DNA from 2 places in the uncultured Virgibacillus sp. genome. Region 1 is predicted to be linked to the other one. Evidence: riboswitches for the same ligand, from Rfam matches in the RefSeq annotation. Region 1 holds a riboswitch; the other holds the start of a gene.

Region 1 (5,839 bases):
CGCTCGTTGACCAATTAAACGATGTGCTAATGTACCTACAGATTGACCTTTATTTCGCACTGACAAGACCAATGTTCCAAAATCATGCACACCCGCAGCAAATACAGTTCCAAGTATTACCCACAGGAAAGCTGGCAGCCATCCCCAATAAACGGCAATTGCCGGACCCAATATTGGTGCAGCACCAGCAACCGAAGTAAAATGATGCCCCCATAGTACGAATTTATTTGTAGGAACAAAGTCCACTCCATCACTGTAACGATGTGCTGGTGTCACATAGGTTGGATCAAGTTTAAAAATTTTTTCCGCTACAAAACGCGAATAGTAGCGATAACCTAATGCAAAAACGATCATACCTATTAATGCAACTAAAATACCTGACACTTCTTTATCCCTCCCTTTATCAAATAAAGACCCGTCCAATTTTAGCACGTAATTTTTTAAAGACGTATCTGTATGAGAATATGTGAATACGCTTTATTTTAGTACTGTCTTTCTGCTTTTACATGATTCATTGACCCTTATGTATGGTTTAAAAGGTAATCCCTTATTTATACAGGAAGGATATTTAATAAGGGACCACCTTTTTATTTGAGTCCATTCATACAATTTATAAAACGTGAAACTTCAATCCGTGGGGAGGTTGTTTATCCCCTACTGATTGTTAGTACCACAAGAGTATGACCTAAAGGCCTTTGAACCAATCGGACATTTACTAGCAGTTGATCTCCCTCTTACCTATATTGGGTTCACTTTATTGCTTGAAGTGGGGGCTTACTGCCAGTTATATGCGGGATAAAGTGAAACTTCCATCCGTGGAGGAGGTTGTTTATCCCCCACGGATGGTTAGGTGAACCAATCGGACATTTACTGGCAGTTGACCCCCCACTTATCCATTTTGGGTTCACTTTATTGCTTGAAGTGGGGGCTTACTGCCAGTTATATGCGGGATAAAATAACTACAGCTACAATTGTTGTAATGACTAATCCTACGATAACAGGTATAAAGTTTTTACGTACTAATTCCATTACCGATACACCACAAAAACCAGCGATAGCGATTAAAGAAGACCATGCAACGAGCGTACCACCACCAGTCCATATCGAACCCATTTGCCCTATTGCTGCAAGGGTGGTTGCATCAATGGAACCGTTTTGTAATGATGCCGCTAGAGAACCAGTAAGTGGAAGCCCTGAAAAACCAGAGCCATCAAGCCCTGTAATAATACCAATAAGCAAAACGCTGAATCCGGCTAACAATGCACTTTGTGGAAGATATTCCTGAGTCGATTGAACGAGATCAAATAGGAATGCAGGTGCACGCTCCTCCATACCTAAAATAGCTCCTGCAAAGTCTGAACTACCTAAAAAGAAAAATCCAGCAATTGGAATAACCGGACCCATTGCCTTAAAAGCAAAAACAAATCCATCTGTTATATGTGTTGTTATATAATCGAGCGCATGCTGCCTACGAAATGCAATGGTTGATAATAATAGCAAGATAACTGCAACACCACCAATAAATGCTGCTCCATCTCCTCCTTCTAATCCGCTCATTCTTCCTGTATTAAGCTTTTCATAAACCATGTAACTAACGACGCCAGTTAATGCCAGAGGAACAAGAATAGCAAATAATTTACTCCATACACGTAGTTCATTCGTATGTTGACTTTGTGTATACTCCTTTGTTGTTTGAATGTTTTCAAGTTCTATGTTGTTTCGCACATCCTCCTTCGATCGAATTGTTTTTCGATACATTATATAAGCAAGCATAATAGCAATACCACCTGTTATAAGTGACAAAATAAGTGCTTGATCGGCAACCACAGCTGTTTCTACTCCTGCTGAGATAGCAGATAAATTGGGGGCAACTTGCACAATATAATCAGAGGAAAGTGCCATTCCTTGACCAGCTATTGCTATTGCTACTGCAGCCGTAATTGCTGGTAGACCTGCTCGGATTGCAGCGGGTACCAAAAGCGCACATATTAGGGGTACTGCTGGTGTTGGCCAAAAGAATAGAGATATCAAATAGGTAGCAATAACTAAAACAAAATAAGATATATGACCATTTACCATTATTTTTTGTATTGGCTGAATCATTCGTTTATCTGCACCTAAATCACGTAATGAATTTAATAACGCAAGCATAAAGGTGATGATTAAAAAAATACTAAATAGTTCTTGTGCTGCTACAAGATTTGCATGAAATATTGCGGTAAATCCAGCAATTAGACTACCTTTATAAACCCACGCAATAATAAATGTACCAAATAACGTTGGTAATACGATCCCCTTCCGCATGACCATTGTGCCTATAATTAGTAAGGTAAACAAACCATATAAAATATGGGATATTGAAAGCTCCACGCCAACCTCTTCCTCTCCAATGGATGTGCTATAGCCTATGCAATTCGTACATGTTTAGTTCTTCTAGCGTTGGGTATGATAATAATGAAAGATTGATAAGGAGGTAATTTTAATGAAACCATTTATAAAAGAATATACAAATGATCAGCAATTAAAGGAAGCTATTCAAATACTAAAGGATAAAGGTATTCATAAAGAAGATGTGTATGTTTTATCCCATGATGATGATCGAACAAACCGAATAGCTGATGGTGCGGATGCGAATACCATAGGAATAAGGGAAATGGATATTGGACATGCCGTTGGTAATCTTTTTAGTACACAAGGTGATGAACTAAGAACGAAATTAACCGAAATAGGATTCTCTCAAGCAGAAGCTGAAAACTATGAGGAAGATATGGATGAAGGAAAAGTACTCTTGATTGTAACTAACCATGAGGAAGTTAATAGGTATTTACAATAAAAGCATAAATCTCTACTATACAGTAGTTTTTCATAATTAAACGTTTTAATCTGTCAGTAAGAAAAAGATAACTTGCTTATGATAGGCAAGTTATCAATGCTGTTTCACCAATTCTAATTGGGTGAAGCAGCTTTTCTCATAGTCTAGGAAGAAAATATAAAATTTACCCATTTGGATAAATAGGGGCGTGTTGAGCCGCGTCCAGCTCCAGCGCCCAGAAACGATGTGACTTCACAATCGCCCGCCCTACGAGCTGACTAGCTCCAGTCGCTACGTTTCTAATGCGCTTTTGTTATGACATAAAGATAATAAAGAGCTTGGGAAAAAACAAAATATTTCTTACTCTGAATAATCATTTTATCAGTCTCGATAATAATTGCCGCAATTGATTAAGCTTGCTTTCACCTCTCACTATAACTCTAAACTACTAAATAGAAAATAGTGGGCAAAATCCTCGAGTCAATAACTACCCACTAATCTTCGTATGTTTATTATGAGGAAAACTTCTAGATTAAGCGGACATACGTAATAGTGTACGTGGTTGTTTTTGAAATAAAAAGAACACAAGAACCGTACTTAATATAAAGCCAGGTAACATGTACGACCCGTTATATAGCAACGAGTATAACCATACAGGCTGACCTTCTGGCGCAAATTCACCAAAGAATACAATCCCTCCAGTGAAATGGGCTAAAAAGCGTAAAGCTGATCCTAAAAACACGCCTACAGCAATATAATATAGGCTTATTTTCGTTTTTCCTTCTTTAACTGCTGCTTGGACAGGTTTTGCAAAAATTCCTGCAAAACCTAATACGGTAAACGCAACAATATAATCTAAGAACCCTTGTAGGGGTACGAAGACTGTTGGCCCAAATAATAATTGTAATCCTCCCAACAGCAATCCAGCTAATAAACCGCCCTTGACCCCCCAGCGAAATGCGACAATAAAAATCGGTATCATCGCAAAGGATATGGAGCCACCTTGAGCCCAAACCTTAAATGATAAAAATGGTATAAAATCCAATAAAAATGCAAAAGCTGCAAAAATGGCTACTTCTACTAAAAATAATGTGCTCCTCATATCTTTCTCCTCCCCTTTTTTATGCAGTTAAGTAACTTATCCATACAAAAAAAGCAATGCCAAGGGGAAGACTTCCTGATGGGGAATCTGCTCACATTACTTTTCTGTCCATCAAAAAAGCCACCATCCCTACGCTAGTACTAACTAACAGGTTCAAAGGGTAAGAACAGTTATGTTCACTCTCAGCCAATTGGCTCCCCCTGTAGGCTTCTAACTTATATTTGCTTCTTTTGTCTTACTGTTTAGTGAAACTTCAATCAGTGGGGGTTTTTGTTTATACCTCTGATTGAGAGATAAACTAATCAGACATTTACCGGCAGTCGATTCCCCCACTTACCAATAATGGTTTCACTTTATTCCTTGAAGTGGGGTTCTTACTATCAGTTACATGTGGAATAAATAAGAAACTACTTTTCACTGCCTATTTACTACAAGTATTGTACATGACATATCGTAAAAACACAACAGCGTTACAACGAAAGATATTCGTCAACATCATTGACACATAATTGAATAGCAGCTTCCCAGAATTCAGGCTTAGTTAAATCTGTATCCAAATGTTTTTTAGCAAGATCCTCTACGTTCATGCGACCAGTATCCCTTAAAAGCGAAATATATGCATCTTCAAAACTATCTTCGTTTTCTTGTGCTTTTGCATAGATACCTAGACTGAAAAGATAACCAAATGTATAAGGGAAATTGTAAAATGGCACCCTTGTTATGTGAAAATGTAATTTAGATGCCCAAAAATTAGGATCATACTCCGATAATGCATCACAATATGCCTCTTTCTGTGCTTCTATCATCAAATCGTTTAATCTTTTCACTGGCACTAATCCTTGTTTCCTTTCTTCATAAAAACGCCTTTCAAAGATAAAACGGGAATGTATATTCATAAAAAAAGCAATGCTCCGCTGAATCTTATCCTCTAATAAACTTTTCTTTTCCGCAATCGAACGTGCGCTTTTTACCGACGCATCTGCAACAACCATTTCAGCAAATGTTGACGCTGTTTCAGCAACATTCATTGCATACCGTTGATTAAGTCCATTTACATCATTCATTACATGTTGATGATAAGCATGCCCTAACTCATGAGCTAACGTTGCAATATTAGATGAAGTACCTGAATAAGTCATAAAAATGCGTGTTTGCTTACTATCAGGGAAACTTGTACAAAATCCTCCCGGACGCTTATTTGGACGATCCTCAGCCTCAATCCACCTATTTTCAAAGGCCATTTTCGCAAAATCAGCCATTTGGGGACTAAACTGATTAAAATGTTCGACAATAAAGTCAGCCCCTTCTTCAAACGACGAAGTCTTAACCACTTTGTTTACTGGTGCTCCAACATCATAAATACTTAGTTTGTTAAGTCCAAGTAGTTTGGCCTTGTTCATAAGATACTCTACAAAGGGATGCTTATATTTTTTTATTGCAGTCCACATCGCATCTAATGTTTCTTTTCTCATACGGTTCAAAGCCAATGGTTCTTGCAAAACTTCATTCCAATTTCTATGCTTATATGTTTGTAAACGAAAGCCAGCTAGGTGGTTTAATGTTTGACCAAATAAACTAGCGTTATTCTTCCAAGCTTTATCTAGCTGTTGAAACACTTGCTTACGATATGAACGGTTTGGGTGTGTTAGTTTATTTGTAGCCTGCCCAATAGAATAGCTTTTCGTTTCCCCATCCTCTACCATATCTACACTCATATTTCCTATAATCACATCGTACATTTGTCCCCAAGCGTGATATCCATCAATTGCCAGATCATTGATAAGAACCTCTTGATCTCGCACCAATTGTTCTTTTGCATGATTTCTAAACTCTTCTAACACATATGCTACATCAACTAAATCCTCACTTTTTACAAGTTGGTCCCATACTATGTCAGGAATGTCGACTAGTTTTTGTTCAAATGT
Region 2 (5,839 bases), on a different contig from region 1:
AGATAAACATAAATGATAAGGATGCGAAGGCAAGCATCCGCAATGTTAATGCTAACGCTACCGTAACATCTTCCTTTGGTATATCCCAAAATAGAATCTCCATGGTATCATGTGGTCGATTTGGTTCATCAGCAAAGGCAAGCGTTGTCCAAAGCATACCAACGGATAATAGGATGATAATTAAGAAATAAAGCATGTATCGTTTCCAAGCAATTTTTCCACATACGAAAGTAAGGAGGATGGTGAATAAGCAATAAACTAGTGGTGTAAATGGATCAAACACAAAGGTCAATAGACACACTAATAGAATAACGGTAAAAGCTTTAATGCTTGGATTAAGTTGATTTAATAGCGAAGTCATGCTGATTCACCTCCAAATGTTGTTGCAGTTGAATTCGGGTTGGGTAGTCTAAGTGCCATCTTCGTAAGTCCGAATCCTTCCATAATTGGTCTGGTGATTGATCTCTTATAATTTCTCCGTTTTCTAAAACAAGGACACGGTCCGCATATTTGTCGACGATATCCATGTCATGTGTAACCATGATAATGGATGTGCCTTTGGCATGCCGTTCTTTTAACATTTGCATAAGCTTTAAGGTAGAAGCGGCATCCTGCCCGAAGGTAGGCTCATCTAGAAAGAGTATTTTTTGTTCATCGACAATCATTGTGGCTACACTGAGTCTCCTTTTTTGTCCCTGACTTAGCGAATAAGGATGGCGATGCTCGAATCCTTGTAATTGGCAATTGACTAGGGTGTAATGTACTTTCTCTTCTATATATGATTCTGAATATGGATGCAGACGTAAGCTGTAGGCAATTTCATCAAATACAGTGTCTGTAATAAATTGGTGCTCCGGATTTTGAAACACGTATCCAATCTCTTTTCGCAATAATTTTTCCTTCCAATTACGGATAGGATGCTGACGTAGGAGAATGTCTCCGTGTGTAGGAGCTTCAATACCACTAAGTACTTTTGTTAACGATGTTTTGCCGCTTCCATTAGCTCCAATGATTGCTACAAATGAGCTCTCATACAGATCGAAATCAATTTGATGAAGTACCCTTTTTTGTTTTTTATTTTGAGTAACACGCGAAGCAGATAGTATAATGTCTGCTTGGTGAGCTGCTGGTATTGTCTTTTCTAAAAAGCTATTGTCCATATATGTAACTAATGATGGGGTATCCTTGATTGTTAACGGTGGACTGATATAAGCAGCTTTGTTTTGTTCGGCTGCTGTAAGTACAAGTTTTGTTATTTTTGGCAGGCAAATCCCCTCTTCTAGCACGCTTTCTTTATTATCCGAAATGATCCGTGCTAGTGGGCCATCATACATACATTTTCCGTCCTTAGATAATATGAAAGAACGGTCGATAAAAGATACCCAGCCTTCCAATTGATGTTCGATAACGATTATTCCCATTGATTTTTTCTGTTTAATGGTTTGAATAGTCTTGATAAATTCTTGAGTCGCTTGTGGATCTAAATTGGCGGTCGGTTCATCCAAGATAAGTATCTCTGGTTCTAGTGCTAGCACACAGGCTAATGCTAATTTTTGTTTTTGTCCTCCAGAAAGGGATGAAATGACAGAGTGCTTGTCATCTATTAAGTCAACCATTTGTAATACTTCGTCTATTTTTCTAGCTATTTCAAGCGGCGGTGTACAAATATTCTCTAGGCCAAAGGCAATTTCATCTTCTACCGTTAACATACAAAATTGGCTTTCTGGATCTTGGAATACGACGCCAACTTGTTTGCTAATTGTACCGGGATGTGCATCGTGTATAGATTGACCGAATATGGTAACATCACCTGTCATTTTACCGTCTAATTCACGCGGGTATATACCATTTAAACAGTGTGTTAACGTACTTTTTCCGCTACCACTTGGTCCAAGTAGTAGCATGGTTTCCCCTCTGTCTAACTGAAAGCTCAGATTAGAGATGATTGGTTTATCATTATCTTCATGAAACCAGAGTGAAAGATTAGATACGTTGATCATGATGCGGAACGTTCCTTTCTGATTTGTTTACCAAGCGCAAAACTAGATAGTACGCCTGTTTTCGCGAGTGAATCACTAATTGCTTTTCCGAGCAAACCTGAAATGATTGCCCCACTAATCATTCTTATACATAACATACCTAATATGTATGGAGTACTTAAGGCAGTATAGCCTGATCTAAAATATCCCCAAACAAAACTAAATATAGCTGCTCCAACACCGGCTAACATTAATACCCAAAGTGAATAGCGTTTCCATTTTGTTAGCGCAAAGGCAGCTTCTGCGCCAAGACCCTGTATAATACCCGTAATAATAATGATTGGTCCCATAGCATTACCGAGGAGCATTTCTACCGTTGCAGCAATTGTTTCTGACAAAAATGCAGCTCCGGGTTTACGAATGATATAAGCCGCAATAATGGATACAATAAACCAAATACCAAATATAAAGTCATATCCTATGGGTCCCATGAACGACACGAGAATTTTTCCAATAGGTAAAAATGCTAAATAAACGATACCGAAGACTACGGAAAGAACAGACATAACAATTATTTCCTTTAGCTTCCAATTATTCAAAGTATCTCCCCCTTTTTAGATGGGCTATTTGCAGATATGGTGGTTGTCATAACTAGATGTGATGAATAACTACTTTCTAAATTTGTAAAAACACGTTCAAGTCCATCGAATATAAGTTTTCCATCCCCGTCTAGCCTTGTAGCATAGTGGATAGAGCTAACCTTAACCCCATGGAGCTTCATTTCCTCAATTTGGTTATAAATGATGTTCATATAATTTCCTCCACCCAACGGATAAAGGGAAAATTTGCCGGCAACTTCTTGCTGAAGGTTATTTGTATTTAAATTTAATCGATGGTCGTCCGTTGATAGATATACATCCCCATCGGAGTCTCCCGGACAGCCGATGGAGTAGGTGGCACTAAACACGACATGGTGTCCTGTGCTAGCCGCATGCAAAAAAAGTGCCTTGGTTACATCAAAAACATGTGTGATCTTGCCACGTACACAGGTTTCTACATCTGTTGTTTTAATCCAAACCTTAGATGTATCTACGTTTTTCAGTGAAGTTGTAATTACATCTACAAATTGATCTGTCATTGGATAGATGGCAAAAGAGCAACCAGCAATCCGACTATTAATACAGTTCAATGCTTGTTCGTTCATATCATTTTCCTCCTAATAAATAGTCATGTCAGTGAAGTTATACATAAATAAAAAAGACTGCATTCTTTGGGAATGCAGTCTTCAAAAATATATGTAGGCTATGCCTATAAAACGATATATGAACGACTGCACTTCCCCACGCTAGTATTATCTAGATCGGGTTATAAGGGTCAGAGTAGTCTCTTCTCAGCCATGTACATAGCTCCCCTAGTGCAATTTAAAATAGATATGCAGTTTTTATGTATTTATATATTCTACTAATAGAATAGTTCAATTAGTGCTTTTTGTAAATACGATAAGTGATATACTGTGAAATAAAGCAACTTATAGAACTGCTAGACTTTTTGACTTGATACCTCACATTGCAATGAAGTACATGAACAATGTAATCAAAAGAGTAATAAGCTAAAATGTTGGGTGTATAAGAGAATAGTGAGCAGTTATCATTCTCTAGAATTATACTTATTCTGTATCCGATGTACCTCGTCCATTAACTCGTTGCCAATAATCGTAGTCATCTGATCGTATACAGCTTTCCATGCATTCTTCCATTGCTCTCTTTCTCTTGTTGTAAGAAAGTGAATAGTAACAACATCTTTTTTTCTTAATTCACGTGTATAATGATCATTCATCTCAATCGCGTGACGTTTCCCCCAATCCGTTGCTTCACTTAAGGCAGCTTGAATGGCTGATTGATTATATTCAGATAATGATTCCCAAAAAGGCTTATTAATAAAAACACCGTATCCGAGATAACCGTGATTGCTCATAGTTACAAACGGTTGATGCTCATAGAATTTTTTAGAGTAAATATTAGAAATCGTATTTTCCTGTCCATCAATAAAATGTACTTCCAAGTTTTGATAAGTTTTATTAAATGGTAAGCTACTTGTGCTAGCATGTACTTGATTAAATTGTTCCTTAATAACAGGACTAGGCATAATACGGAAATGGAGTCGGTTTACATCATCTGGTAGTTTGATAACGTGTACTTGATTCGTAAGCTGTTTATAACCGTTATACCAAAAAGTCAAGCCCTTCACGTTTGTATTATGAAGGTTTGCAAGCAATGTTTTCCCTATTTTACCCTCATATGCTTCCGTTACTGCCTCGTGTGTAGGGAATGCATAGGGGAGATCAAGGATACCCCATTTGGGAAATAGCTCACTTACCTTAGCTGTTGCCGGGGCAATCATTTCAACATTCCCATTTTGGATGGCTTCCCACTCATTGGTGTCATTATATAGAGACCCATTTGCATAAATGTGGACTTTGATTCTTCCATTTGTTTTTGCTTCTACAAGTTGAGCAAACTTCCGGGCTGTTTGTCCCTTTGGTGTGTCAGTCGCAACAACATGACTAAACCGAATGATGATTTGTTCACGTAATCCCTCTTGTTCATCATCATAATCATCTGTTCCACGAATTGTCTCGAAGTCAATTCCAATTACGACAGCGGAAACAAGTCCTGTTATAATAAATGTTAGAATTATAAAAAAGTTTCGCAAATAATTACCTCCATGAACTAAATAGAGAAAGTTCAGTGTGTGGTCATTCATCCCGCATATAACCGCAGTAAGCTCCCGCTTCAAGTAATAAAGAGAAACCAATATGGGCGATGGATCGACTGCCGGTAAATGTCCGATTGGTTCGGGCCTCCATGGAAGTAGGTCACAAAGGCGTTGCCACAGGAAGTGGCGAATGAAGCCTTTGTACGTATTTGTTTTAGTAAAAACGGACGGAAGTTTTACTTTATCCCGCATATAACTGGCAGTAAGATACCCACTTCAAGCAATAAAGAGAAACCAAAATGGGAAGTGTGGAACAACTGCCAGTAAATGTCCGATTGGTTCACCTAACCATCCGTGGGGATAAACAAAACCCCCCCACGGATGGAAGTTTCACTTTATTTTATCATAATATTCTATCAATCATTAAACTTAAGGAGAAGTGGGGAATGGTAAGTCTTCGTAAAATGCCAATTAGACTAAAGATTATGATTCTATCTTTTGGGATTGTTCTATTTACGCTCTTAATTGGTGGCATTATGCTTATCGGCAATCTTTTTCAAGGAAAAGAAGAAGGGCTTGGTGAGCGTGGACTTATGACAGGGAGGATCGTGGCGAACTTACCAGAAATAAAGGATTCAATTGTAAAAGCACGAGGCTGGAAAACAATCAATCCAATTGTTGAGCGAATACGTACGATTAATCAAGTTGATTACATTGTTGTTTTAAATATGAACCGTATCAGATTCTCCCATCCAATCGAAAAACAGCTCGGAACGGTATCGTCAGGGAAGGATGAAGGGGCTGCTTTTGCTGAGCATAGTTATGTTTCAAAAGCGAAGGGGGAACAAGGAACTGCTATCCGTTCTTTTGTTCCAATTGTTAATGATAGTTTTGAACAAATAGGAGTAGTGCTTGTCGGAAATATGCTCCCATCATTTTGGAACATACTTTTATCTATACGAGTAGAAATAATGATCATTGCTTTACTGACAATAGCCTTTGGAATCATTGGTTCTTATTTATTGGCAAGACATGTTAAAGAACAGACGTTTTGGATGGAGCCATATGAGATAGCGAGGGTGCTAAAAGAGAGAACAACAGTTTTTCAAGCAATGCATGAAGGCGTTATTGCTGTAGATCGTGAT

The links. A riboswitch is a leader RNA that binds a small molecule or an ion and turns the genes downstream of it on or off. The one in region 1 is predicted to bind thiamine pyrophosphate.
Region 2: linked by a shared signal. The riboswitch ahead of Q1A47_RS03765 (YkoF family thiamine/hydroxymethylpyrimidine-binding protein) and the one ahead of thiT (energy-coupled thiamine transporter ThiT) in region 1 are both predicted to bind thiamine pyrophosphate.

The regions. Positions count from the first base shown of each region.
Region 1 is NZ_CANMAB010000095.1:6,217-12,055, reverse strand. It holds gene Q1A47_RS16665 (carbon starvation protein A) at 1-384, opposite strand, end outside; gene Q1A47_RS16660 (hypothetical protein) at 662-799, shown strand; gene Q1A47_RS16655 (hypothetical protein) at 826-954, shown strand; gene Q1A47_RS16650 (hypothetical protein) at 940-2,370, opposite strand; gene Q1A47_RS16645 (general stress protein) at 2,483-2,833, shown strand; gene thiT (energy-coupled thiamine transporter ThiT) at 3,345-3,914, opposite strand; TPP riboswitch at 4,023-4,125, opposite strand; gene Q1A47_RS16635 (M3 family oligoendopeptidase) at 4,385-5,839, opposite strand, start outside.
Region 2 is NZ_CANMAB010000009.1:51,074-56,912, forward strand. It holds gene Q1A47_RS03750 (energy-coupling factor transporter transmembrane protein EcfT) at 1-361, opposite strand, end outside; gene Q1A47_RS03755 (ABC transporter ATP-binding protein) at 336-2,000, opposite strand; gene Q1A47_RS03760 (ECF transporter S component) at 1,997-2,578, opposite strand; gene Q1A47_RS03765 (YkoF family thiamine/hydroxymethylpyrimidine-binding protein) at 2,575-3,183, opposite strand; TPP riboswitch at 3,300-3,402, opposite strand; gene Q1A47_RS03770 (DctP family TRAP transporter solute-binding subunit) at 3,627-4,691, opposite strand; gene Q1A47_RS03775 (sensor histidine kinase) at 4,994-5,839, shown strand, end outside.